3 regions of the Kribbella sp. NPDC104740 genome follow, and region 1 is predicted to be linked to each of the others. Evidence: riboswitches for the same ligand, from Rfam matches in the RefSeq annotation. Region 1 holds a riboswitch; each other region holds the start of a gene.

Region 1 (6,226 bases):
TTTCCGAGTGCGCGGGCGCAGGGCGTGGTGCAGCTGCCGGTGCTGGGGATGATCGCGATCTCGGGGATCTTCTACCCGCTGACCGCGCTGCCGGGATGGGTGCAGGTCGTCGCGCAGGTGTCGCCGATCTACTGGCTGGGACTGGGGACCCGGGCGGCTTTGTTGCCTGATGCAACGGTGGCGGTGGAGATCGGGGAGTCCTGGCGGCACTTGGAGACCGTGGGAGTGCTTGGTCTGTGGGGCGTGGCCGGGTTGCTGGTGGCGCCGGTGCTGTTGCGCCGGATGGCGCGGCGGGAGTCGGGTTCGTCGGTTGCCGTACGGCGTGAGCGCGCGCTGCAGCGGATCGCGTGAGCTTCCGCGCGGCGCGGGCGGTCAGTCGGCGATGCGGGGCTGCGCCGACGGCCCAGGGGTGAACGCGACCTCGCGCGGCTCCGGCGCATGCCCGGCCGCGCACTGCATCGTCACCGTGACCTCCTCTCCGCAGCCGCGGTGCCGGGCGACCAGCGGCGGGCCGTCGTCGAGCGGGAGGTGCTCGTCGCCCCACTGCACCAGCGCGACCATCACGGGGTACAGGTCGAGCCCGGCCTGCGTGAGCCGGTACTCGTACCGCTCGCGCTGGCCCGGCAGCCGGTACGGGACGCGACGCAGCAGGCCGCGGTCGATCAGGCGGGCGAGGCGGTCGGTGAGCACCTGGCGGGGGATGTCGGTGCGGGTCCGGATGTCCTCGAAGCGGCGCAGCCCGACGAACACCTCGCGCAGGACGTGGAAGGTCCATTTCTCGCCGAGGATCTCCATCGTGCGCGAGATCGTGCAGTTCGCGGTCGACCAGCGCAGCGCCTCGGGCATCGTCTCCGGCTCGGTCATGCGACCACGATAAGTCCACTTGACAGACTCAGCCAACCCAAGCCACCCTGAATCTGTGAATCAGACTCAGGTGCTCCGTGAGCGGGTCCCGGCGGACGGCGTAGTGCAGCTGGATGGGCCGGGGGAGCCTGGTGTGCTGCTCCGTCCGACCGGCCCGGGTGATCGCGCGCGGTTGTCCGCGATGCTCGACCAGATGTCCGAGCTGAGCCTGTACTTCCGCTTCCAGACCGCGGTCGGCCATCCACCGCGCCCGGCGGTCGTCGACCCGATGCTCAGCTCGACCGGGGAGTCCTGGGTTGCCGAGAGCAACGATCGTCTGGTCGCCCACGCGATGTGGGCCTGGGCGCACGGCGCCACCGGCGTACCGACGGCCGAGCTCGCCGCCATTGTCGACGACCCCTACCAGGGCCGCGGCCTCGGCACTCGGCTGCTGAATCTCGTCGGCGCCCGGGCAAGCGCGGCCGGCGCTCGTCAGCTCCTGCTCGTCGTCAGTACGGCGAACGACCGCACGCTGCGGCTGATCCGCCGCCGCTGGCCGCAGGCCCCCGCCGAACGCGACGGGGGCCTGATCAACTTCACCATCCCGGCGTGATCAGCCGAAACACACCACGATCCCGGCGTGATCAGCCGAACATGCCCGGCTCGTACGCGCCGGCCGGCTGCTGGACCATCACGTTGATCCGGTTGTAGGTGTTGATGATCGCGATGATCGAGACCAGCGCCACCAGTTCGTCCTCGCTGTAGTGCTTCGCGGCGTTGGCCCACGCCGCGTCGGACACCCCACCCGCCGCGTCGGCGATCCGGGTGCCCTCCTCGGCCAGTTCGAGCGCGGCGCGCTCGGGCTCGGTGAACACCGTCGCCTCCCGCCAGGCCGCGACCAGGTTCAGCCGCTGCGCGGTCTCACCGGCGGCGACGGCGTCCTTGAAGTGCATGTCGGTGCAAAAACCGCAGCCGTTGATCTGGCTGGCACGCAGCTTCACCAACTCCTGCGTCGCCATCGGCAGGCTCGACTTCCCGACCGCGTGCCCGGCCGAGTTGATGTACTTCAGGACCTGACCGGCGAGCGGGTTGCTGTGCAGATCGATGCGGGCGTCCATCACGGGTCTCCTCAGAACGTTCGTCTGTTGTCACCCCTTTGACAGACGTCACCCCGGGGGTTGTGACAACGAGCTGGTGTGACCCACGTCTCGCTCACGGTGCCGAGGTTTGCGCGGTCCGGCGGCGCAGCAGACTCGGGGAAAGCCGCCGTTGGGAGTGCAGATGTCTCTGGACCACCATTTCGTCAGCAGCGTCGAGGTCAGCACGATCCGGTCCCGCTACCCGCGGACGATCGGCCGGAACGCCCGGTTGGGGAGTCACGGGGACGGTCCCGTCGACGAGGTCGTGGTCCTGCGGACCGACACCGGAAAGACCGGGTGGGGCCTCAAAGCCGGTCCGGTGCCCGACGTCATCGGGAAGTCGGTCGGGGAGCTGATCGACCCCGCGAGCGGCGTACGGGACGAGTCGTTGCGGGGGCTGGACTTCGCGCTGCACGATCTCGCGGGGCAGATCCTCGATCTGCCGGTGCACGCGATGCTGGGATCCAGAGGCAGTACGACGGTCGCCTGCTACGACGGCGCGATCTACTTCGCGGATCTCGACGGCCCGGGCGGTGTCGACGAGGTGCTGGCGCACTGCGCGGCCGACGACGCCGCGGGGTACCGGGCGTTCAAGCTGAAGATCGGGCGCGGGAACCGGTGGATGTCCCGGGCCGAAGGTGACGCGCGGGACATCGAGGTGACGCGGGCCGTGCGTTCGGCGTACCCGGAGCACCGGATTCTGGTGGATGCGAACGACGGGTACGACTGCGACGGCTTCCTCGAGTACTTGAAGGCGGTCGCGGACTGCGAGCTGTACTGGGTCGAGGAGCCGTTCCTCGACGACGCGGCTGATCTCGCACGCCTGAAGAAGCATCTGAACGGCTCGGGAACGCTGATCGCGGAGGGCGAGTCGAATCCCGACCTGGAGCCGCTGCTCGAGATCGCCGACCGTGGGGACATCGACGTCCTGCTGATGGACGTGGTCAGCTTCGGGCTGACCAGCTGGCGCCAGGTGATGCCCCGGGTGAGCTGCCAGGCGTCGCCGCACGCGTGGGGGCTCCCACTCAAGACCCTGTACGCCGCACAGCTGGCCGCGGGCCTCGGCAACGTCCCGACGGTCGAGGGCGTGCCCGGCGAGACGGTCGGCCTCGACACCAGCGCGTACGCGTGGGCGGACGGCAACCTCACCGTCCCCGACCGGCCTGGTTTCGGTCTGCAGCTGCCCTGACCCGAACGCGCCGCCGGTACGCGGCCGCCTTGCGCGCCCGGTGGCGGCCCGCTTAGGGTGCCAGCGACAACTGAACACGCTGATGATCCGCGGCGGGAGAATCCTGCCGCCGTGCAGGTGCCGTAGGAGCAAACCCTCCCCGGGAATCTCTCAGGCCCCCGTACCGCCGCGGTCAGGCAACTCTGGAAAGCAGCCGGTCGTCCGGCTCACCGACGGTGCAAGCGCAGGTCCCGGCGCGGAAACTCTCAGGTCCGATACAGAGCGGGGAGGAACCCTGATCGCGTGGCGCCTGCCACCCGGATTCTGGAGTTCCCATGCCCGACAAGTACACGGCGCTGCGCGCCCAGCACGAGCGCCTCGGCGCGAGCTTCACCGACTTCGGCGGCTGGCAGATGCCGCTCAAGTACCGCTCCGAGCTCGCCGAGCACCACGCCGTACGCCGGTCCGCCGGGCTCTTCGACCTGTCCCACATGGGTGAGGTCTGGGTGACCGGCCCGGACGCCGCGGCGTTCCTTGACCACGCGCTGGTCGGCAAGATCTCCGCGATGGCGCAGGGGAAGGCGAAGTACTCGCTGATCTGCGCCGAGGACGGCGGCGTGATCGACGACCTGATCACCTACCGGCGTCCGGACGCGTTCCTGGTCGTCCCGAACGCGGGCAACGCCGAGACCGTCGTCGCGGCGCTCGCCGAGCGTGCGAAGGACTTCGCCGTCACCGTCGACGACGCCTCGGCGCGGACGTCGCTGATCGCCGTCCAGGGCCCGAAGGCGGAGGCGATCCTGCTCCGCCTGGTCCCGGCTGACCAGCAGCAGCTCCTCACCGAGCTCAGGTACTACGCCGCCGTCGAGGTGACGCTTGCCGACCGCAACCTCCCGGTCGCGCGCACCGGCTACACCGGCGAGGACGGGTTCGAGATCTTCGTCGGCAACGACGACGCCGCCGAGGTCTGGCAGGCGATCGAGGCCGTCGCCGAGGATGGCGAGCTGACCCCGTGCGGTCTGGCCGCGCGCGACTCGCTGCGGCTCGAGGCCGGGATGCCGCTGTACGGCAACGAACTGTCGCGCGACGGCGACCCGTACGCCGCCGGGCTCGGCGGTGTCGTTGCGCTCAGCAAGGACTTCGTCGGCCGGGACGCCCTTGCCCAGCGCAAGGAAACGGGATCGGCCCGGAAGCTCGTCGGCCTGACCGGCGCCGGCCGGCGCGCGCCGCGCAGCCACTACCCGGTGCTCAAGGACGGTGTCGTGGTCGGCGAGATCACCTCCGGGCAGCCGAGCCCGACGCTCGGCGTACCGGTCGCTCTGGCCTACGTCGACGTCGAGCACGCCGAGCCGGGCACCGCACTGCACGTCGACCTGCGCGGGACGCCCGAGCCGTTCGAAGTGACCACCCTGCCCTTCTACCAGCGCCAGAAGTGAGGACCGAGATGCCCACCGTCAAGGCCGGCCTGCAGTACTCCGACGAGCACGAGTGGGTGGCCCGTGAGGACGCCGGCGTCGTTGCCGTCGGCATCTCCGCGATCGCCACCGACGCGCTCGGCGACATCGTCTACGTCGAGCTGCCCGAGGTCGGCGCGAGCGTGACCGCGGGGGACAGCTGCGGCGAGGTGGAGTCCACCAAGTCCGTCTCCGACCTGTACTCGCCGGTGACCGGCGAGATCGTCGAGGTCAACCCCGCGGTCGCCGACGACCCGGCCGCGATCAACGAGGACCCGTACGGCGTCTGGCTGTTCAAGGTGAACGCCACCGCCGACGGCCCGCTGCTGTCGGCCGAGGACTACGCGGCCAAGCACGGTGGTGAGCTGTGAGCGCCTTCCAGCAGGTCGTCGCCCCGAGCCTGAACGCGGACCTGGCCGACCTCGACCCGGAGATCGCGGTGAAGATCGCCGACGAGCTGACCCGGCAGCGCGACGGCCTGGAGATGATCGCCTCGGAGAACCACACCGCGGCCGCGGTGATGCAGGCCCAGGGCTCGGTGCTCACCAACAAGTACGCCGAGGGCTACCCGGGCCGCCGGTACTACGGCGGCTGCGAGCACGTCGACGTGATCGAGCAGCTCGCGATCGACCGGGTCAAGGCGCTGTTCGGGGCGGCGTACGCGAACGTGCAGCCGCACTCCGGTGCGCAGGCGAACGCGTCGGTGATGCACGCGCTGATCCGGCCCGGCGACACGATCATGGGCCTGAACCTGGCGCACGGCGGCCACCTGACGCACGGGATGAAGATCAACTTCTCCGGCCGCCTGTACGACGTGATCCCGTACCAGGTGAACGCCGACGACCACCGCGTCGACATGGCCGAGGTCGAGCGGCTGGCCCACGAGCACCAGCCGAAGCTGATCGTGGCCGGCTGGTCGGCGTACGCCCGGCAGTTGGACTTCGCCGAGTTCCGCCGGATCGCCGACGCGGTCGGTGCGTACCTGATGGTCGACATGGCGCACTTCGCCGGGCTGGTCGCGGCCGGGCTGCACCCGTCGCCGGTGCCGCACGCCCACGTGACGACGTCGACCACGCACAAGACGCTGGCGGGCCCGCGCGGCGGGATCATCCTGACCAACGACGCCGACCTGGCCAAGAAGATCAACTCGGCGGTGTTCCCCGGCCAGCAGGGCGGGCCGCTCGAGCACGTGATCGCGGGCAAGGCGGTCGCGTTCAAGATCGCCGCCTCGGAGGAGTTCCGCGAGCGCCAGGAACGCGTCCTCGCCGGCGCACGGATCCTCGCCGAGCGGCTGGTTCAGCCCGACGTCGCCAAGCACGGCATCTCAGTGGTCTCCGGCGGGACCGACGTCCACCTGGTCCTGGTCGACCTGCGCGACTGCACGCTCGACGGTCAGCAAGCCGAGGACCGGCTGGCCTCGATCGACATCACCGTCAACCGCAACGCCGTCCCGTTCGACCCGCGGCCGCCGATGGTCACGTCGGGTCTGCGGATCGGTACGCCGGCGCTGGCGACCCGCGGCTTCGGCGAGCAGGCGTTCGCCGAGGTGGCCGACATCATCGCCGAGGCGCTGACCGCCGACGCGGAGGCCGACCTGTCAGACCTGCAGCGCCGGGTCGGCG
Region 2 (6,226 bases), on a different contig from region 1:
GACCTGTTCGCCCCGGTCAACGGCACCGTCACCGCCGTCAACGAGGCGCTGGCCGACCAGCCCGACCTGGTCAACACCGACCCGTACGGCGAGGGCTGGCTGCTCGACATCCGCGTCGACGACGACGAGGAGGTGGCGGCCCTGATGGACGCCGACACCTACAAGGGCCAGCTCGACCCGTCCTGACGCACCAGGACTGATAGGTTTGCGGCCTCAACCGCCGGTCGAGGGTTGAGGGCGCAGTCCACACTTGCACCACGACAGTCATCACGGGGATCTACGACAACGTCGCCGGACCGCCGGCGATCGGGAGGATCACAGCATGCCGTTCTGCAACCAGTGCGGGCACGAGAACTCCGAGGGCAGCAGGTTCTGCTCGCAGTGCGGAACGATGCTCCCTGGCGCGGACCGTCCGGTGCCCGCCCCCGGCGTCACCGACACCGCGATGCTGACCCCGATCAGCGCCGAGCCCGACACCGAGCGGATCGAGCTGGCCGGTGAGGGACTGACCGCCGAGGACGAGGCCGCCGTCGGCGCGCTCCCGGCCGGGTCGGCGCTGCTGATCGTCCAGCGCGGCCCGAACGCGGGCAGCCGGTTCCTGCTCGACGTCGACGTGGTCACCGCCGGCCGGCACCCCGACAGCGACATCTTCCTCGACGACGTCACCGTCTCGCGCCGGCACGCGGAGTTCCGCCGCGACCCGGCCGGGGTCAAGGTCCGCGACGTCGGCAGCCTGAACGGCACCTACGTGAACCGCGACCGGATCGACGAGGTCGCGCTGAACAACGGTGACGAGGTCCAGATCGGCAAGTACCGGCTCGTCTACTACGCCAGTGGCCAGGCCTGAGGCTGACGCCGGAGGAAGCAGCATCGGAGCGGTGCTGCAGGTCCTGCAGGCCGAGTTCGCCGACGTCACCATCTCCAAGCTCCGCTTCCTCGAGGCCGAGGGACTGGTGACGCCGGCCCGGACCGCGTCCGGGTACCGCAAGTTCAGCGCGGCCGACATCGAGCGGCTGCGCTACGTCCTGACCGCGCAGCGCGACCAGTACCTGCCGCTGAAGGTGATCAAGGAACACCTCGGCGCCATGGACCGCGGGCTGCGGCCGACACCCGGTGGTCGTCCGGCGGCACCTGCGGCGGTCGAGCCTGCGGGTCTGCCGGTGGCGGAGGACTTCGGTGCCGACCGCACCGAGTTGAAGCTGACGCGTGAGGAGCTGCGCGTCGCGGCCGGGATCTCGGCTGAGTTGCTGGAGCAGTTGGAGAGCCACCAGCTGGTGGTGGCTCGCGGCAACCACTACGACGGCGACGCGATCCTGGTCGCGAAGGCGGCCGCCGAGTTCGGCCGGTACGGCGTGGAGCCGCGGCACCTGCGCCCGTTCCGGACGGCGGCCGACCGCGAGGTCGGGCTCATCGAACAGGTCGCCGGGCCTCGCCGGGACGACAAGACGCAGGAGCTGGCTGCGCTCGCCGTACGGTTGCACGCCGCACTCGTCAGGTCGCGGCTCAGCCGTTGACCGTACGTCGGCCAGCTTGTGTCGGCGTCGCGGAGTAGGCTGAGGGTGTGCGCGAAGTCGACGTAATCGGAGTCCGGGTCGAGATGCCCTCGAGTCAGCCGATCGTGCTGCTCCGGGAGGTCGGCGGTGAGCGGTACCTGCCGATCTGGATCGGTGCGGCCGAGGCCAGCGCGATCGCGTTCGCGCAGCAGGGGATGGAGCCGCCGCGGCCGCTCACCCACGACATCTTCGCCGAGGTGATCCGTGTCCTGGGTCACACCCTGACCCAGGTCCGGATCGTGAACCTGACCGACGGGGTGTTCGAGGCGATCCTGGTCTTCGACGACAAGACCGAGATCTCCGCCCGCCCGTCGGACTCGATCGCGCTCGCGCTGCGCACCGGCACGCCGGTGTTCTGCAGCGAGGAGATCCTCGCCGAGGCCGGCGTACCGGTCCCGGAGAGTGAGAACGACGAGGCCGACGAGGTGGAGGAGGAAGAGGAAGTGGAGCGCTTCCGCGAGTTCCTCGACCAGGTCTCCCCGGAGGACTTCGACAAGTCCTGAGGCCGCGCTCGAGCCTTCACCGGGACCCGCAAATTTGGTGTCTCTGGTACAAGGCCGGGTTGGTAACAATTCGGCCCGGAGTCGCGACACGCTTTCGGCTCGGAGCGGTTGTCGTTGACCGGGTCAAGTCGGCGGCTTACCTTGAAGGAGTTGTGAGGAGTTGTAACTCCACGGATGTAGTCCGTTCCAGTCGGTACCCAGGGAGGCTCAGGCGTGACACGCACCGGCGACACTGATCTGACGGCGCAGCAGGCGTCCGAAGCACGCGCCGACGCGGCCGCCGCAGCGGGGGTGCAAGGCCTGCTCTTCGACGACGACCTGCGCCCGATGCCGGAGGATGTCGGCTTCCGTGGCCCGACCGCCTGCGCCGCCGCGGGGATCACGTACCGTCAGCTCGACTACTGGGCCCGTACCGGCCTGGTCTCGCCGTCGGTCCGCCCGGCCACCGGCTCCGGCACCCAGCGGTTGTACGGCTTCCGCGACGTGCTGCTGCTCAAGGTGATCAAGCGCCTGCTCGACGCCGGCATCTCGCTGCAGCAGATCCGCACCGCGATCGCCCACCTGAGCAAGCGCGGCATCGACGACCTGACCCAGATCACGCTGATGAGCGACGGCGCCTCGGTCTACATGTGCACCTCGCCGGACGAGGTGATCGACCTGCTGGCCGGCGGCCAGGGGGTCTTCGGGATCGCGCTCGGTGGCGTCTGGCGGGAGGTCGAGGGCTCGTTGTCGGAGCTGCCGACCGAGCGCGCCGACGGCCACGACGAGGAGTCCGGCCCGCACGCGAACGACGAGCTCGCTGCCCGTCGCCGCGCCCGGATGACCGGCTGAGGTACGCTGCTCTCTAGCTGTTCACCGCACTCGGGAGAGACCCGTACGACGGGCGCCGAAGGGGCAATTCCTCCCCGGAACCTCTCAGGCCCATGGACCGGGTGCGTCAGGCGACTCTGAAGCGTGCTGCCGTGCGTGACAGAGGGGGAGGCCACCGGAAGCGACAGCCAGCAACGGAGCCTCTTGATGACTGAAATCTCAGCAACCTTCGCCGACCGCCACATCGGTCCGCGGGCCGACGAGGTGGCCCGGATGGTGCAGACCCTCGGCTACGCCGACGTCGACGCGCTGGTCGACGCCGCGGTCCCGGCCTCGATCCGCTCGGCCGAGCCGCTCCGGCTGCCCGAGCCGGCCTCCGAGGTCGACGCGCTGACCGAGCTCCGCCGGCTGGCCGGCCGCAACAACGTCGCCACCTCGATGATCGGCCAGGGCTACTACGGAACCTTCACCCCGTCGGTGATCGTCCGCCGCCTGGTCGAGAACCCGGCCTGGTACACGGCGTACACGCCGTACCAGCCGGAGATCTCGCAGGGCCGGCTGGAGGCGCTGCTGAACTTCCAGACCGTCGTGTCGGACCTGACCGGCCTGCCGACCGCGAACGCGTCGCTGCTCGACGAGGGCACCGCGGCCGCCGAGGCGATGACGCTGGCGCACCGGTCGAACCGGCGGTCGTCGGCTGGAGGGGCCAAGAGCAACCGCTTCCTGGTCGACGCCGACTGCTTCGCGCAGACGATCGCGGTGGTCGAGACCCGCGCCGAGGCGCTCGGCATCGAGGTCGTCGTCGCCGACACCACTCGCGGTCTGCCCGAGGGTGACTTCTTCGGTTTCCTGGTCCAGTACCCGGGCTCCGGCGGCGTCGTCCGCGACCTGAAGCCGCTGGTCACGGCGGCGCACGAGCGCGAGACGCTGGTTGCCGTCGCCTCCGACCTGCTCGCGCTGACGTTGCTGGAGGCACCGGGTGAGGCCGGCGCCGACATCGTCGTCGGGTCCTCGCAGCGCTTCGGAGTCCCCTTGTTCTACGGCGGTCCGCACGCCGGCTTCATGTCGGTCCGGGCCGGTCTCGAGCGGTCGTTGCCCGGTCGCCTCGTCGGCGTCTCGGTCGATGCCGACGGCGCGCCGGCGTACCGGCTGGCCCTGCAGACCCGTGAGCAGCACATCCGTCGCGAGAAGGCGACGTCCAACATCTGTACGGCTCAGGTCCTGCTCGCCGTCGTCGCGTCCATGTACGCCGTCTACCACGGCCCGGACGGACTGAAGGCGATCGCCGAGCGCGTGCACGCGAACGCCGACAGCCTGGCCGCCTCGCTGCGCGCCGGTGGCGTCGAGGTCGTGCACGAGCAGTTCTTCGACACCGTCCTGGCCCGCGTCCCCGGTCGCGCCGCCGACGTCGTCGACACCGCCCGGCAGAACGGGATCTGGCTGCGCCTGGTCGACGCCGACCACGTCGGGATCTCCTGCGACGAGAAGACCGACGCCGCCGCGCTCGGCCGGGTCTGCCGCTCGTTCGGCGTCCGGTACGACGCCGCGCTCGGCGGCGGGAACCTGTCCGAGGCCGTGGCCCGGACGTCGGACTACCTGACCCACCCGGTCTTCAACACGCACCGGTCCGAGACCGCGATGCTGCGCTACCTGCGCAAGCTGTCGGACTACGACTACGCGCTCGACCGCGGCATGATTCCGCTCGGCTCCTGCACGATGAAGCTGAACGCGACCACCGAGATGGAAGCGGTCACCTGGCCCGAGTTCGCCGACCTGCACCCGTTCGCGCCGATCGAGGACGCCGCCGGGTACGTGACGCTGATCGGTCAGCTGGAGCGCTGGCTGGCCGAGGTCACCGGGTACGCCAAGGTCTCGATCCAGCCGAACGCCGGCTCGCAGGGCGAGCTGGCCGGCCTGCTGGCGATCCGCGGGTACCACCGGGCCCAGAAGGAATCGAATCAGCGCAACGAGGACCGCAACGTCTGCCTCATCCCGTCCAGCGCGCACGGCACCAACGCCGCCTCCGCGGTGATGGCCGGGATGAAGGTCGTGGTTGTCAAGGGCAACGACGACGGCACCATCGACCTGGACGACCTGCGCAGCAAGGCTTCTGAGCACGCCGACAAGCTGGCCGCGATCATGATCACCTACCCGTCCACGCACGGCGTGTACGAGGAGAGCGTCACCGAGGTCTGCCGGATCGTCCACGACAACGGCGGTCAGGTGTACGTCGACGGCGCGAACCTGAACGCCCTGCTCGGCCTGGCCAAGCCCGGCGAGTTCGGCGGCGACGTCTCGCACCTGAACCTGCACAAGACCTTCTGCATCCCGCACGGTGGTGGCGGCCCGGGCGTCGGTCCGGTCGCGGTCGCGGCGCACCTGGCGCCGTACCTGCCGAACCACCCGCTGCTCGACCAGGCCGGTCCGGAGTCCGGTGTCGGCCCGATCTCGGCGGCGCCGTTCGGCTCGGCCGGTGTGCTGGCGATCTCCTGGGCCTACATCAGGATGATGGGCGCCGAGGGCCTGACGTCGGCGACCAAGGCCGCGGTGCTGACCGCGAACTACGTCGCCAAGCGGCTCGAGAACGCGTTCCCGGTGCTCTACACCGGCGAGAACGGCCTGGTCGCGCACGAGTGCATCCTCGACCTGCGGCCGATGACCAAGGAGACCGGTGTCACCGTCGACGACGTCGCGAAGCGGCTGATCGACTACGGCTTCCACGCGCCGACGATGTCGTTCCCGGTGCCGGGCACGCTGATGGTCGAGCCGACCGAGTCCGAGGACCTGGGCGAGCTGGACCGCTTCATCGACGCGATGATCGCGATCAAGCACGAGGTCGACCGGGTCGCGGCCGGGGAGTGGCCGGCCGGCGACAACCCGCTGGTCAACGCGCCGCACACGGCGTCCGCGGTGATCAACGACAAGTGGGAGCACGCCTACACCCGCGAGGAGGCCGCCTTCCCGCAGTCGGTCGACCGGACCACGAAGTACTGGCCGCCGGTGCGCCGCATCGACGGCGCGTACGGCGACCGCAACCTGATCTGCTCCTGCCCTTCCCCGGAGGCCTTTGAGTGACCGTTCGCCCTGAGACCGCCGCCGCCCTGTACGCCGAGGTGGCGGCGGCCCAGAGTGAGTGGAAGCTGCCGTCGATCACCGCGGGTGTGGTGCGCGACGGGGCGCTGGTGTGGACCGGGTCGCGCGGGCAGTTCGCTGGGTCCGGTGGTGAGCTGCCCGGTCCGGAGCGGCAGTACCGGATCGGGTCGATCACCAAGACGCTGACCGCGATCCTGGTGCTGCAGTGCCGCGACGACGGGCTGCTCGCGCTGAACGATGCCGTGGGCAAGCATTTGCCGGGGATCG
Region 3 (6,226 bases), on a different contig from region 1:
CGGGGCGAACAAGAGCCTCGGCTACCAGGCCGCCCGCGAACTCGTTGCCCTCGGCCACCTCGTGTACGTCGGGGCGCGCGACCCCGGGAAGGGGCGCCGGGCTGCTGAGGAGCTGGGCGCGCGGACCGTCCAGCTCGACGTGACCGACCCGGCGTCGATCCGCGCCGCGGCCGGGCAGATCGAGGCCGAGGAGGGGCGGCTCGACGTCCTGGTGAACAACGCGGGCATCCCCGGGCACCTGAACAGCGCCGGGATCCCGGGGCATCCGTCGACCGCCCGGGAGGTGACGGCGGAGACGCTCCGGACGGTCTTCGAGACGAACGTGTTCGGCGCCGCGCAGGTGCTGCACGAGTTCCTGCCGCTGCTCGGTGCGAGCGATAACCCGGTGGTCGTGAACGTGAGCAGCGGGCTCGGGTCGATCACCGGAGTCCCGTTCGAGGGCGAGTCGCCGGTCGAGTCGTGGATCCCGGCACCGGGCTACGCGGCGTCGAAGGCGGCGCTGAACATGCTGACCGCGCAGTTCGCCTACCTGCTGCCGGAGCTGCGGATCAACACGGTCGACCCCGGCTACACCGCGACCGACTTCAACGGGCACCGCGGGACGCAGACCGTCGAGGAGGGCGCGGCGATCATCGTCCGGGCGGCGACGGTCGGGAAGGACGGGCCGACCGGCAAGTACCTGAGCGCACAGGGCCCGGTCGCCTGGTAGCCGAGCGCCGGTCTGGGGGCGGCGAGCGGCGAGCTACGGGACCAGTTCGTCCAGCCAGCCGAACAGCCGGTCGGCGAGGTTCGGGTCCGGCTCGGGATCTCCGTCCGGCGGGTCGGACGGCGTCTCGGTCGGCGTCGGCGACGGCGACGGCGTGTCCGACGGCGTACCGGAGGTCGGCTCGACCGTCGGCGTCGGGGTCGGTACGACCGGTGGCCGCGCGGTGATCGTCGGCAGCGGCCGCCGATTCGGGTCCTCGGCCGGGACCGTCGTCGGCGCGCCCGGGGTCGGGCGGCCGGCGTGGGTGCCGCTCGGGTCCTCGCGCTGGACGTCGCCGCGGCCGACGCCCCACGGCTCGGTGGAGGGCGCGAGCGTAGGCGTGACGACCGGGCTGCGCGGGTCGCCGTCGACGTACGGGTAGCGCTGGTCGGCCGGGTCCACGGCCGGGAGGCCTGCGACCGGGTTGACCGCGTCGGGGTCCCCGCCACCGGGCAGCGGTAGCAGGCCGGCGACGGCCAGGGCGGCGTACAGGCCGATGGGCAGGGCGATGCAGGCGGCGGTACGGCGGGCCCTCTTGCTCCTCAGCGGGGTCCGGCGCGGTGCTGCCTGTTCTTCCTCGGAGAACAGACTCACAGTTCCGGCACAGTAGCGGGTGTTCACACGTTTCAAACAGGTCTTGGAACGATCTTCACCCTTTTTGTCATCTGTCCGGCAGGGAAGACTGCCCGGCATGACAATCCTGCTGCTGCACGGCCTCGGCGCGACCCGCCGGGTCTGGGACGGCTGGCCGACCACTTCCGCCCACTCCCCCGACCTCCCCGGCCACGGCACCGCCGGCCCGCTCGACAGCTACAGCTTCGAGTCGATCACCGCCGCCGTCGCCCAGAACCTGCCCGACCTCAGCACCGTGATCGGCCACTCGCTGGGCGGTGTGATCGCCCTCGAGCTGGCCAGCGGCCGGTACGGCGTCCGCGTGGACCGCGTGATCGCCCTCGGCGTCAAGGTCACCTGGTCGGACGAGGACCTGGCCCGGACCGCGGCACTCGCCGCCAAGCCGGTCACCTGGTTCGACACCCGCGACGCCGCCGCCGAGCGCTACCTGAAGATCTCCGGTCTCCAGGGCCTGGTCGACCCCGCGAGCGACGCCGTCGACCACGGGCTGCGCGAGCAGGACGGCCGCTGGCGGCTCGCGCTCGATCCCCGCGCGTTCGGCGTCGGCGCCCCGAACATGGCCCGCCTGCTCCGCGACGCGCAGGCGGACGTCGTACTGGCTCGGGGTGAGCTGGACCCGATGAACACCGACGCCGAGCTGTCAGCGCTGCACGACCAGGTCGTCACGCTGCCCAGCGCCGGTCACAACGCCCACGTGGGGAACCCGTCAGCACTCGATCACGTTGACGGCCAGGCCGCCTCGTGACGTCTCCTTGTACTTGATCTTCATGTCGGCGCCGGTCTCGCGCATCGTCTTGATCACCTTGTCCAGCGTGACCACGTGCACCCCGTCCCCGTGCATCGCCATCCGGGCCGCGTTGATCGCCTTCACCGAGGCCATCGCGTTCCGCTCGATGCACGGGATCTGGACCAGCCCGCCGACCGGGTCGCAGGTCAGGCCGAGGTTGTGCTCCATCGCGATCTCGGCCGCGTTCTCGACCTGCTCCGGCGTACCGCCGAGCACCTCGCACAACCCGGCGGCGGCCATCGAGCAGGCCGACCCGACCTCGCCCTGGCAGCCGACCTCGGCGCCGGAGATCGACGCGTTCTCCTTGTAGAGCACGCCGATCGCGCCGGCGGCGAGCAGGAACCGGACGGCGCCGTCGTCGGACGAGCCCGGGACGAACCGCCGGTAGTAGTGCAGGACAGCGGGAATGATGCCCGCGGCACCGTTCGTCGGCGCGGTGACGATCCGGCCGCCGGAGGCGTTCTGCTCGTTCACCGCGAGCGCGAACAGGTTCACCCAGTCCATCACCTTGAGCGGGTCGACCGACCACTTGTCGCTGCTCAGCTTCTGGTGCAGCGCGTGCGCGCGGCGCGGGACCTTGAGGCCGCCGGGCAGCACGCCCTCGGTCTCGCAGCCCTCGTCGACGCAGTCCTGCATCACCTGCCAGATGTGCAGCAGGCCGGATCGGATCTCCGGCTCGGTGCGCCAGGCCAGCTCGTTGTGCAGCATCACCTCGCTGATCGCGAGACCGGACTCGCGGCACCGGTCGAGCAGCTCGGCGCCGGTCAGGAACGGGTACTTCAGCGGCGTCCGGTCCGGCACGATCCGGTCGCCGGCGGCCGCGTCCTCGTCGACGACGAACCCGCCGCCGACCGAGTAGTAGGTGCGTTCCCGCAGTACGGCGCCGTCGGCCGAGCGCGCGACGAAGGTCATCCCGTTCGGGTGGTAGGGCAGCGCCTTGCGGCGGTGCATCACCAGCTGGGTGTTCTCGTCGAACGCGATCTCCTGCCGGCCGGCCAGCCGGATCCGCCCGGCCGCGCGGATCCCCGCGACCCGGTCCTCGACCGAGCCGGTGTCGACGGTCTCGGGGTCCTCGCCCTCGAGACCGAGCAGGACCGCCTTGTTGCTGCCGTGCCCGTGCCCGGTCGCGCCGAGCGAGCCGAACAGCTGCGACTCGACGGCCGTGGTCCGGTCGAGCAGCCCGTCGGCCTCGAGGCCGAGGGCGAAGGTGCGGGCGGCGCGCATCGGTCCCACGGTGTGGGAGCTCGACGGGCCGATCCCGATACTGAACAGGTCGAAAACGCTGATCGCCATCTGGAGGTTCCTTCCGGTCTTCGTTGACCGATCGGTGTGCCTCCCCGCTCTGTTGGGCGTGCTGCCTTCCAGAGGTGCCTCGCCCGTGCGGTGAGGGTGCCTGAGAGATTCTTGGGGAGAGTTGCTCCTACGGCGCCCAGGTCGGGCCTGGGTCTCTCCCGCACGGGTTCATACGGCGGGTGCTGCTGACGATCGCGACGGTACGGCGGCCCGGCCGTACTCGTCAATCCGGCCGGGCGCGGTCAGCCCAGGCGGTCGGTCCGGGCCGCCCACAGCTCGAAGAACCAGGTGAACAGCGGGGGAACGCTTGCCGCCAGCGCCAGCAGCGTGGTCGGCCAGCTCCAGCGCAGCGGCTTGCGGACGACCGCGACGGTCAGCACGTAGGCGACGAAGATGCCGCCGTGGATCGGCCCGAAGACCTGGACGCCGATCTCGTTGTCGGACAGCACGTACTTGAACAGCATCCCGATCAGCAGCCCGGTCCACGAGATCGCCTCGGCGATCGCCACCACCCGGAACCAGGTCGCATGCTTGGAACCAGCCGGCGCGTCCACGGCTGCAACAGTCTCGGTCATCAGACCAGTGACCCTAACAAGCAGCTCCAACCCCGGGGTCGGCTCGGGGGCGCTGCCGGATGCCGGTCAGGGTCCGGGCGGCCAAGGATCGAAGCGTGAAGAGACAAAGTGTTTGGTGTGCCGCCCTGGCCGTCGTTCTGGCCACGCTGACCGTCCCCGCCACTGCCGCTGCCCCGGCCGCCGAGCCGGCCGCGGAGCCGCCCGTCCAGCTAGCCGCCTCGCGTCCGTTGAGCTGGTCGGCCTGCGCGCCCGAGCCGGGCGACACACCGGAGGAGATCGCCCTGCTCCCCGGCTCCGAGTGCGCGACGCTCACCGTCCCGATCGACTGGAACCATCCGTCCGCAGGCACCTTCGAGCTCGCGGTCGCCCGCCGGAAGGCCCAGCAGCAGCGAGTCGGCGTACTGGTGTTCGGACCGGGCGGACCCGGCGACTCCGGCGTCGACCGGATCCGGACCGGGATGAGCCGCTTCAGCCGGCAGCTCGAGGACCGCTTCGACATCGTCAGCTTCGACCCGCGCGGTGTCGCCCGGAGCAACGCCGTGAAGTGCTCGGCCGCGCTGGTCGCCCGCCAGCCGTCGCCGATCCTCCAGAGCCAGCAGGACTTCGACGACACCATCACCTACAACCGCGAGCTCGCAGCAGACTGCCGGAAGAACACCGGCCCGGTCTACGACCACCTCGACATGCTGCAGACCGTCCGCGACGTCGACGCGATCCGGGCCGCACTGGGCGAGTCCCGGATCTCCTTCCACGGCAGCTCGTACGGGACGCTGCTCGGCCAGCAGTACGCCGAGCGCTACCCGCGGCGGGTCCGCGCGCTCGTGCTGGAGAGCGTGTTCGACCACGGGCCCGCGTCCACCGGCGAGTTCCTCGACGAGCAGGCATGGGCCGGGCAGGACTCGTTCGACGAGTTCGTGAAGTGGTGTACGACGGCGACGACCTGCTCCCTGCACGGCCAGGACATCCACGTCCTGTGGGATCGACTGATCGCCAGAGCCGATCGTGGTGACCTGCCGGACCCACAGCGCCCGGCGTACCCGATCAACGCGTTCCAGCTGAGCTTCGTGACGTTCCGGACGTTCTACGGACCCGACTGGGCCCGACTGGCCGACCTGCTCGACAAGCTGGACCAGAGCCCGCCGCCGACCGCCGTACCGCCGGTCCCGACCGGACTGACCAGCTTCGCGTTCGTGACGTTCTGCCACGACTTCGACCTGCCGGTCCGCGACTACCGCGAGTACGCCGGCCACCTGCGGCGACTCGCGCGGGACAACGAGGACCTGCGCTACCCCGGACAGCTGCTGGCCGTGGCGACCTGCCTGGGTTTGCCGAAGGCAACCAATCCGCAGCGCACTCCGCAGCGGCAGGACCTGCGGACACCGGCGCTTCTGGTCAACAGCCTGCACGATCCGGCGACCGGCTACAACGGTGCGAAGAGCGTGGCCCGCCAGTTCGGGCGGGACGGCGTACTGCTGACCTACCGCGGCTGGGGCCACGGCAGCTACACCACCAGCCCCTGTGTCGAGCGGGCGGTCGACCGCTACCTGGTGACGCTGGCCTTGCCGGCGCGCGGCTCCGCGTGTCCGAGCATCCCGCCGAGCTGACCGAGCAGCACCTCGCGGAACGTGGCCGGGTCCGGCGCCGGCTGGCGCAGGGCCCGGCTGACGATCGCACCGGTCAGCGCGGTCAGCAGGAAGTCGGTCACGTCGGCCGGGCGGTAGGTGTCGCTGAACGAGCCCTCGACCACGCCCTCGGTGACCGCTGCCAGGAACGGCGTCCGGTAGCGGGCGAGCACCTCGTGGCTGTGCGCGCGCAGCTCGTCGTCACGCATCGCCGCCCGCCAGAACTCGACCAGCAGCTGCTGCGTACTGGTCGGGTTCTCCAGACTGCGGTCCGTCATCGCGACCAGCCGCCGCCACGGGTCAGGCTCGGCCGAGGCGACCGCCTCCAGCGCCTCGACCTCCCGGTCGGTGGCCAGGCCGAGCGCCTCGACGACCATGTCCTCGCGGGAGCCGAAGTAGTTCTGCAGCGTGCTGATCGCGACTCCGCTGACCGCGGACACGTCGGCGAACCGCGTGCCTTCGTACCCACGGTCGGCGAGCACGGTCGCGACCGCCTCCAGGACGGCCGTCCGTTTCGCACCACCTGCTCGACGTCTGCGCTGCGGCTCTGGCATGGCGACACCTTATGGCC

Evidence for each region. A riboswitch is a leader RNA that binds a small molecule or an ion and turns the genes downstream of it on or off. The one in region 1 is predicted to bind glycine.
Region 2: another riboswitch for glycine. It lies ahead of gcvP (aminomethyl-transferring glycine dehydrogenase); the one in region 1 lies ahead of gcvT (glycine cleavage system aminomethyltransferase GcvT).
Region 3: another riboswitch for glycine. It lies ahead of ACZ6Z4_RS18605 (L-serine ammonia-lyase); the one in region 1 lies ahead of gcvT (glycine cleavage system aminomethyltransferase GcvT).

Annotation. Positions count from the first base shown of each region.
Region 1 covers NZ_JBVJNV010000001.1:1,816,647-1,822,872, forward strand. The annotation lists gene ACZ6Z4_RS08555 (ABC transporter permease) at 1-351, shown strand, start outside; gene ACZ6Z4_RS08560 (winged helix-turn-helix transcriptional regulator) at 373-864, opposite strand; gene ACZ6Z4_RS08565 (GNAT family N-acetyltransferase) at 920-1,456, shown strand; gene ACZ6Z4_RS08570 (carboxymuconolactone decarboxylase family protein) at 1,488-1,961, opposite strand; gene ACZ6Z4_RS08575 (mandelate racemase/muconate lactonizing enzyme family protein) at 2,125-3,171, shown strand; glycine riboswitch at 3,255-3,347, shown strand; glycine riboswitch at 3,348-3,441, shown strand; gene gcvT (glycine cleavage system aminomethyltransferase GcvT) at 3,486-4,586, shown strand; gene gcvH (glycine cleavage system protein GcvH) at 4,595-4,975, shown strand; gene glyA (serine hydroxymethyltransferase) at 4,972-6,226, shown strand, end outside.
Region 2 covers NZ_JBVJNV010000006.1:182,145-188,370, forward strand. The annotation lists gene gcvH (glycine cleavage system protein GcvH) at 1-186, shown strand, start outside; gene ACZ6Z4_RS28920 (FHA domain-containing protein) at 323-847, shown strand; gene ftsR (transcriptional regulator FtsR) at 879-1,514, shown strand; gene ACZ6Z4_RS28930 (bifunctional nuclease family protein) at 1,562-2,056, shown strand; gene ACZ6Z4_RS28935 (MerR family transcriptional regulator) at 2,270-2,887, shown strand; glycine riboswitch at 2,909-2,997, shown strand; gene gcvP (aminomethyl-transferring glycine dehydrogenase) at 3,074-5,941, shown strand; gene ACZ6Z4_RS28945 (serine hydrolase domain-containing protein) at 5,938-6,226, shown strand, end outside.
Region 3 covers NZ_JBVJNV010000003.1:527,591-533,816, forward strand. The annotation lists gene ACZ6Z4_RS18590 (SDR family NAD(P)-dependent oxidoreductase) at 1-709, shown strand, start outside; gene ACZ6Z4_RS18595 (hypothetical protein) at 743-1,339, opposite strand; gene ACZ6Z4_RS18600 (alpha/beta fold hydrolase) at 1,437-2,123, shown strand; gene ACZ6Z4_RS18605 (L-serine ammonia-lyase) at 2,085-3,458, opposite strand; glycine riboswitch at 3,537-3,629, opposite strand; gene ACZ6Z4_RS18610 (DUF3817 domain-containing protein) at 3,701-4,033, opposite strand; gene ACZ6Z4_RS18615 (alpha/beta hydrolase) at 4,129-5,637, shown strand; gene ACZ6Z4_RS18620 (TetR/AcrR family transcriptional regulator) at 5,574-6,209, opposite strand.